3 regions of the Vibrio sp. T3Y01 genome follow, and region 1 is predicted to be linked to each of the others. Evidence: riboswitches for the same ligand, from Rfam matches in the RefSeq annotation. Region 1 holds a riboswitch; each other region holds the start of a gene.

Region 1 (2,247 bases):
CGCTAATGCAGAAGAGATCGATTTTGTGTTTGAGTGGGACGGGGCAGTGTCGCCGGTTTCTAAAGATGGGAAATCCATGCCTAAGTTTTGGCTGACAAATAAAAGAGCCTGGGAAGGAATGAGTAAAGATAATATTCCAGCTCCACTCGCTACATTAGAGTTAGGTAAAACCTATATATTCGATCTTAAGAATGTTACCCAATACCATCATCCAATCCATATTCATGGTCATACGTTCACGGTACTTGAGTTAGATGGCAAAAAGATTGAAGAACCTTTTCATACAGATACCGTGTTACTTGGAAAGAACGGTCGAGCTAAAGCGGCATTTGTGGCAGATAACCCCGGACGTTGGATGTATCACTGTCATGTGATTGAACATATGAAAACAGGACTGATGGGTTATATCGAAGTTAAGTGACACCTGTAACGTTTAATATTTGCGCATACATTCTTAGTTTCCACCCTCGCTTTTATCGGCGTTAAAGCTAGAATATAGGGGTTATTGTTTGGGAGGATTCATGGGTCAGTTATCTATTCTTGGTTTTATCGCTATTGGTGGTGCTTTTGGTGCTTGTTCACGTTATCTGATTTCCGAGTTATGCGTAGTGATGTTAGGACGAGGTTTTCCTTATGGTACGCTAACTGTTAACGTGATTGGCTCTTTGATTATGGGATTACTGATCGCCGCGTTCGAAAATGAGATGGTTGCAACTGAACCATGGAGACAGATTATTGGCTTGGGCTTCCTTGGTGCCTTGACTACATTCTCCACTTTTTCGATGGATAACGTGCTTCTTATGCAGCAAGGCGCATTTTTCAAGATGGGGCTTAATGTGCTGCTTAATGTAGTACTCAGTATTTCAGCCGCATGGATCGGCTTCCAACTTTTGATAAAGTCTTAAAACTTTCTTACGATTTGTTAACAACTCGGCTTGGTTTATCCAAGTCGTTTTTATATACTCGATCGTACTTGTCGGAGTGCCATATGGCTGAGACCGTTAACTCGGGATCCGTTGAACCTGATCAGGCTAATACCTGCGAAGGGAACAAGAGTAGATATCTAACTAGAATCCCTCTAGAGATCTATCACCAGATCACAACTGTATTTCTTACCGTGATCCCTCTTGTAGCATCAATCCGTCAAGCATTTTTATCCCAATAAATAATGGCTAAAAGCCAAGGAAAAATGCTATGTCGAGTCGTAAACAAGCAAGACTGGAAGCGAAGAATTTCATCGATTCTTTATCAGTACAACCTTATCCAAATTCAAAGAAAGCTTACATCCAAGGTTCTCGAGAGGACATTCAAGTCCCAGTTCGAGAGATATCACTCGCTGATAGCCTTGTTGGTGGTACCAAAAAAGAGCCTGTATTTGAACCTAATGCTCCTATTCACGTCTATGACACCTCCGGTGTTTATACCGACCCAACGCACGAGATAGACCTTTATAACGGCCTTCCAAAGCTAAGAGAGCAGTGGATCGAAGAGCGTGGTGATACAGAGCTATTAGATGATGTTAGCTCTGTTTATACCAAAGAGCGCCTAGAGGACGAAACCTTAGACGAGCTTCGTTACGGAAACCTGCCTAGAATTCGTCGTGCGACTGGCGAGCAATGTGTGACTCAGTTGCACTATGCTCGTAAGGGGATTATTACCCCTGAGATGGAATACATTGCGATTCGCGAGAATATGGGGCGTCAGGAGTTCGCAGATGAGCAACTGAACCATCAACACCCTGGTCATAACTTTGGCGCAAACCTACCGAAAGAAATTACCCCTGAGTTCGTGCGTAAAGAGGTTGCTGAAGGTCGAGCAATTATCCCTTCAAACATCAACCACCCAGAATCAGAACCTATGATTATTGGCCGAAACTTCTTAGTGAAGGTGAACGCCAATATCGGTAACTCTTCTGTAAGCTCTTCGATTGAAGAAGAAGTTGAGAAGTTAGTTTGGTCGACCCGCTGGGGCGGCGACACTGTGATGGACTTGTCGACTGGTCGAAATATTCACGAAACACGAGAGTGGATTCTACGTAATAGCCCAGTGCCAATTGGTACGGTTCCTATGTACCAAGCACTTGAGAAAGTGAACGGTGTGGCTGAAGACCTTAACTGGGAAGTGATGCGTGACACCTTAATTGAGCAAGCAGAGCAGGGCGTTGATTACTTCACTATCCACGCAGGTTTGCTTCTTCGTTACGTACCTATGACGGCTAAACGTGTGACTGGCATTGTCTCTCGTGGT
Region 2 (2,247 bases), on a different contig from region 1:
GTAATAGAAATGAATCTTGCCATCAATCGCGTTAACGAATTCCAAACGGGCACTTTGGCCATCTTGTTTGCTTCTATTTTATGGGGCACGACAGGCACCGCCGCAAGTTTTGCGCCTGATCTAAGCCCCTTAGCGATTGGTGCTTTCTCTATGGGCGTCGGCGGCCTAATGCAGGCGGGCTTGGCGTATCGAAAGATCTTATCTTCACTTGATAAGCTTTTGCTCAACAAAAAGCTGTTAGCTGCGAGTGCATTGGCTTTGGCGATCTATCCTTTGGCTTTCTATTCTTCGATGAAATTATCGGGTGTCGCGATGGGAACGGTTGTGTCGATAGCTACTGCTCCGTTCTTTTCTGCACTTTTAGAGTGTCTTATCAGCAAAGATAACAATATTAATAAACGTTGGCTAACGAGCTTTGCCATTGGCGTGGTTGGCATTGGATTATTGGTATTTTCTGAGTCGTCAGTGGGGAGCGAACCTAATGATAACCTGAAGCTTTTAGGTATTGGTTTAGGTTTGGTTGCTGGTCTCTGTTATGCCATTTATTCGTGGGCGACAAAAGCTCTGATAGACCAGGGCATCAAGTCGCAAGCGGCGATGGGTAGCATATTTGGTCTAGGTGCAATGTTGTTATTACCAACGCTGTGGTTCACTGGGGACAGTCTATTCGCTTCAAGTACTAATATATTCGTGGTGAGTTACTTGGTGTTACTTCCTCAATGTTTGGGTTATATCGCGTTCAGTTTCGGGTTAAGACATGTCACGGCAAGTAGTGCGAATTTGATTACTTTGCTTGAGCCAGTTGTTGCCGCCGTATTGGCTGTCTGGATTGTGGGGGAGCGCATACCTTTTGTCGGTTGGATTGGTATGTTGTTGATAGTCAAGTGTTTATTCATTCAATCACAACCAAATGATCAGCGAAACTAAGTGCTTGTTAACAAAGCTAAATTGAATTTTATTCATGCTTGTATCTTATAAATGAATAAAATGAGTATCTCAGTTGCAAGAGTGCTGTTACTATCGTTATCAATAGTCGGGGGGCATCTACCTTAATTGGTATTTGCTGAGATCGTTATTCGAGACCCGTTGAACCTGATTCAGTTAACACTGGCGTAGGGAACTATGATGACTTTGTCTATGTGGTCCAACAATGATCTCTCATTGGTTTCATTTCCACACTCTCTTTACGGCCAAAGTTCGGTTCTCTTACGTCTTTTAGATAGTAGGAGCGACCATGACGCAGCATTCCAACACTCAAGCGCCACTCAAGAATACTCAAACACCACACAACCAATCTTCGGTGGTCAATACTCCGATTGTTTTAACCATAGCAGGCTCTGACAGTGGCGGCGGCGCTGGTATTCAAGCGGATATTAAAGCCATGTCTGCAACGGGTAGCTTCGCTTGTTCTGTGATTACTGCCATTACCTCTCAGAATACCCAAGGCGTGTCAGCCATTTTTCCAATCCCACTTGAGCATGTTGCCAGCCAATTAGATGCGGTGTTCACCGATCTGAACATAGTGGCAGTAAAAGTTGGTATGTTGGCGGATTCGCAAATCATCGAAGTCGTTGCAGACAAAATAAAACAATACCAGCCAAAACACTTAGTGATTGATCCTGTAATGGTCGCAACAAGTGGCGACCTTCTTCTAGAAAACTCAGCTATCACCACGCTAAAACAAGAGCTGATTCCGCTTGCAGATATCATTACCCCTAACTTGCCGGAAGGCGCAGCACTTACAGGCAAGGCCGTGCCTGAAAGCGAAGCTGAAATGCAGGACATGATTGAAGACCTGCGCGCTTTAGGTGCTAAAGCAGTCCTGCTAAAAGGCGGTCACTTGGAGAAAGATGAAAACAGTAACGATTTACTGATTCTGCCAACCACATCTGCCTTGATTAGCGCGAAGCGTTTCCCTACCAAAAACACCCATGGCACGGGTTGTACGCTATCTTCTGCAATTGCTTCTTTCTTAGCTCAAGGTAATACGCTTCCAGAGGCTGTCGACCTAGGTAAACAATACATTTCACGCGCTATTGCACATGCTGACGAATTGAAAGTCGGTCAAGGTCATGGCCCGGTAAATCACTTTTTCGCTGGGCACGGTAATGTCCGTTAATACGGTTGGTGTTCAACTTAGCAATGCGACGCTGCGTTACCGAGATAGCGAGCGCGCGACCCTGTCGGGACTGTCACTTAATCTAAGCGCGGGTAAGTGGACAGTGCTGCTTGGGCGAAGCGGTTGTG
Region 3 (2,247 bases), on a different contig from region 1:
CGTTTTAGAGTCTCGTTCCGCTACCATGAAACGTGGTGTGCATAAAGAAACCTTGGCTGATTCGCTTAAACAAGCGGATTCCACCTACTTATTCCAACCGGACAACATTGATTGGTCGGTGCAGGATGTCGCAGATGCTTGTCATCAGCCTGCACATGTTAGTGACGATATGGACGTATTTGTTGCTAAAATTGTTTCAGAGGCGCAAGCGGGCGACCAAATTCTGGTAATGAGTAATGGTGGCTTTGGTGGTATTCACCAGAAATTGTTGGACGCGTTAGCTCTTAAAGGTTAACCCAGTCCACTACTTTATAATTGAAGTAACTGAGAACATGACAAAACACGATAAAGCGATAACTCTTGCTTTTACTGGCGCATCTGGTGCGCCTTACGGACTGCGCTTGCTTGAATGCTTGTTGGCAGCAGACTATCAGGTCTATCTGTTGATCTCGTCGGCAGCGCGAGTGGTGTTGGCTACTGAGCATGAGCTTAAGTTACCTGCTGGGCCAGATGCGGCAAAGCAAGCCTTGGTTAAGCACTTGGGCTGCGATCCAGAAAAGCTGGTGGTATGCGGCAAAGATGACTGGTTCTCTCCAGTTGCATCAGGTTCTGCAGCGCCGAAGCAGATGGTGGTCTGCCCATGTTCTGCGGGCAGTTTAGCATCCATTGCTCATGGGTTATCGGATAACCTGATTGAGCGCGCAGCAGATGTGGTGATGAAAGAGCGAGGCCAGCTGTTATTGGTGGTTCGTGAAACGCCATTCTCAACGCTACATCTAGAGAACATGCACAAGTTATCGACGATGGGTGTAACCATCATGCCAGCCGCTCCGGGGTTTTATCACCAACCTAAGTCAATAGAAGATTTGATCGATTTTATGGTGGCGCGCATTCTCGACCATCTTGGTATTGAGCAAGGTTTAGTGCCTAGATGGGGCTACGATCAACGTAATTGATCCAAACTTGATAGCTTATTGTTAAAAATCGAATTACAATTTCGGACACTCATCGGGGAGCAAACCATTCAAATAATGAATGCGAGCTGAGATCAAGCAGGTGCTTGGGACCCGTAAACCTGAACCAGATAATGCTGGCGTAGGAATTGAGTTAGGAACAACCTCTATCGTTATCCTCCCTCAAACCTGTGCCGCTCAGACCATGGAGAGCGTCCAGTGAAATTCACATTAACTACCCTTGCTGTTACTACAGCTATCTCTTTTTCTGCCTTTGCTGCAGACGATACGTTAACCGTCTACACCTATGACTCTTTTGCTGCGGATTGGGGCCCTCGTCCTGCCGTAGAGAAAGCGTTTGAAGAAAAGTGTGGCTGTGATGTGAATTTTGTCGCGCTTGAAGATGGCGTGTCTATTCTTAACCGCTTGCGTCTTGAGGGCGGTAACAGCAAGGCTGACATTGTATTGGGCTTAGATAACAACCTCATGGCTGAAGCGAAAGCGACCGGCTTACTAGCTGAGCATAATGTTGATACATCATCAGTAACACTGCCAAATGGTTGGGAAGATAATACATTTGTCCCGTACGACTTTGGCTACTTCGCTTTTGTCTACAACACAGAGAAGCTAGCAAACCCACCGAAAAGTCTGAAAGAGTTGGTTGAGCAACGTGAAGACCTGAAGGTTATCTACCAAGATCCACGTACATCAACACCTGGGCAAGGCATGATGCTTTGGATGAAATCGGTATACGGTGATGAAGCGACAGCGGCGTGGAAGAAGCTAGCTCAAAAAACGGTGACGGTAACTAAAGGCTGGTCTGAAGCTTACTCTATGTTCCTAGAGGGTGAATCTGATTTAGTATTGTCATACACCACTTCTCCGGCTTACCACATCATTGCGGAGAACGATTCTAAGTATGCTGCTGCGAACTTTGAAGAGGGGCATTACACTCAAGTGGAAGTGGCTGCAAAGGTCAAAGGCAGTAAGAATGAAAAGCTTGCTGATGAGTTTATGGCGTTTATCCTAAGTGATGACTTCCAATCGGCGATGCCAACAGGCAACTGGATGTACCCAGTGACAGATGTTGAGCTTCCTAAAGGTTTCGAACAACTGACGGTACCTCAGCAAGCGTTAAGCTTTAGTTCTGAAGAGATCGCCGAGAAGCGTAAGCCTTGGATTCGTGAATGGCAGAGTGCGCTTACTTTTTAATTTACTTTTAAAAGAATGAACGACCTGTATTTAAAGCCATTCTTTATGTTTGGAATGGACTTTTTACGGTAAAAATCAATTT

The links. Region 1 has a riboswitch for thiamine pyrophosphate ahead of thiC (phosphomethylpyrimidine synthase ThiC). Riboswitches for the same ligand answer to the same signal wherever they lie in the genome.
Region 2: another riboswitch for thiamine pyrophosphate. It lies ahead of thiD (bifunctional hydroxymethylpyrimidine kinase/phosphomethylpyrimidine kinase); the one in region 1 lies ahead of thiC (phosphomethylpyrimidine synthase ThiC).
Region 3: another riboswitch for thiamine pyrophosphate. It lies ahead of thiB (thiamine ABC transporter substrate binding subunit); the one in region 1 lies ahead of thiC (phosphomethylpyrimidine synthase ThiC).

What each region holds. Positions count from the first base shown of each region.
Region 1 is NZ_VTXJ01000036.1:33,146-35,392, reverse strand. Features, by position in the region: gene F0232_RS24305 (multicopper oxidase family protein) at 1-421, shown strand, start outside; gene crcB (fluoride efflux transporter CrcB) at 522-905, shown strand; TPP riboswitch at 968-1,066, shown strand; gene thiC (phosphomethylpyrimidine synthase ThiC) at 1,195-2,247, shown strand, end outside.
Region 2 is NZ_VTXJ01000001.1:361,872-364,118, forward strand. Features, by position in the region: gene F0232_RS01545 (DMT family transporter) at 10-927, shown strand; TPP riboswitch at 1,025-1,136, shown strand; gene thiD (bifunctional hydroxymethylpyrimidine kinase/phosphomethylpyrimidine kinase) at 1,235-2,119, shown strand; gene F0232_RS01555 (ABC transporter ATP-binding protein) at 2,109-2,247, shown strand, end outside.
Region 3 is NZ_VTXJ01000023.1:38,704-40,950, reverse strand. Features, by position in the region: gene mpl (UDP-N-acetylmuramate:L-alanyl-gamma-D-glutamyl-meso-diaminopimelate ligase) at 1-295, shown strand, start outside; gene F0232_RS20230 (flavin prenyltransferase UbiX) at 333-956, shown strand; TPP riboswitch at 1,000-1,119, shown strand; gene thiB (thiamine ABC transporter substrate binding subunit) at 1,173-2,165, shown strand.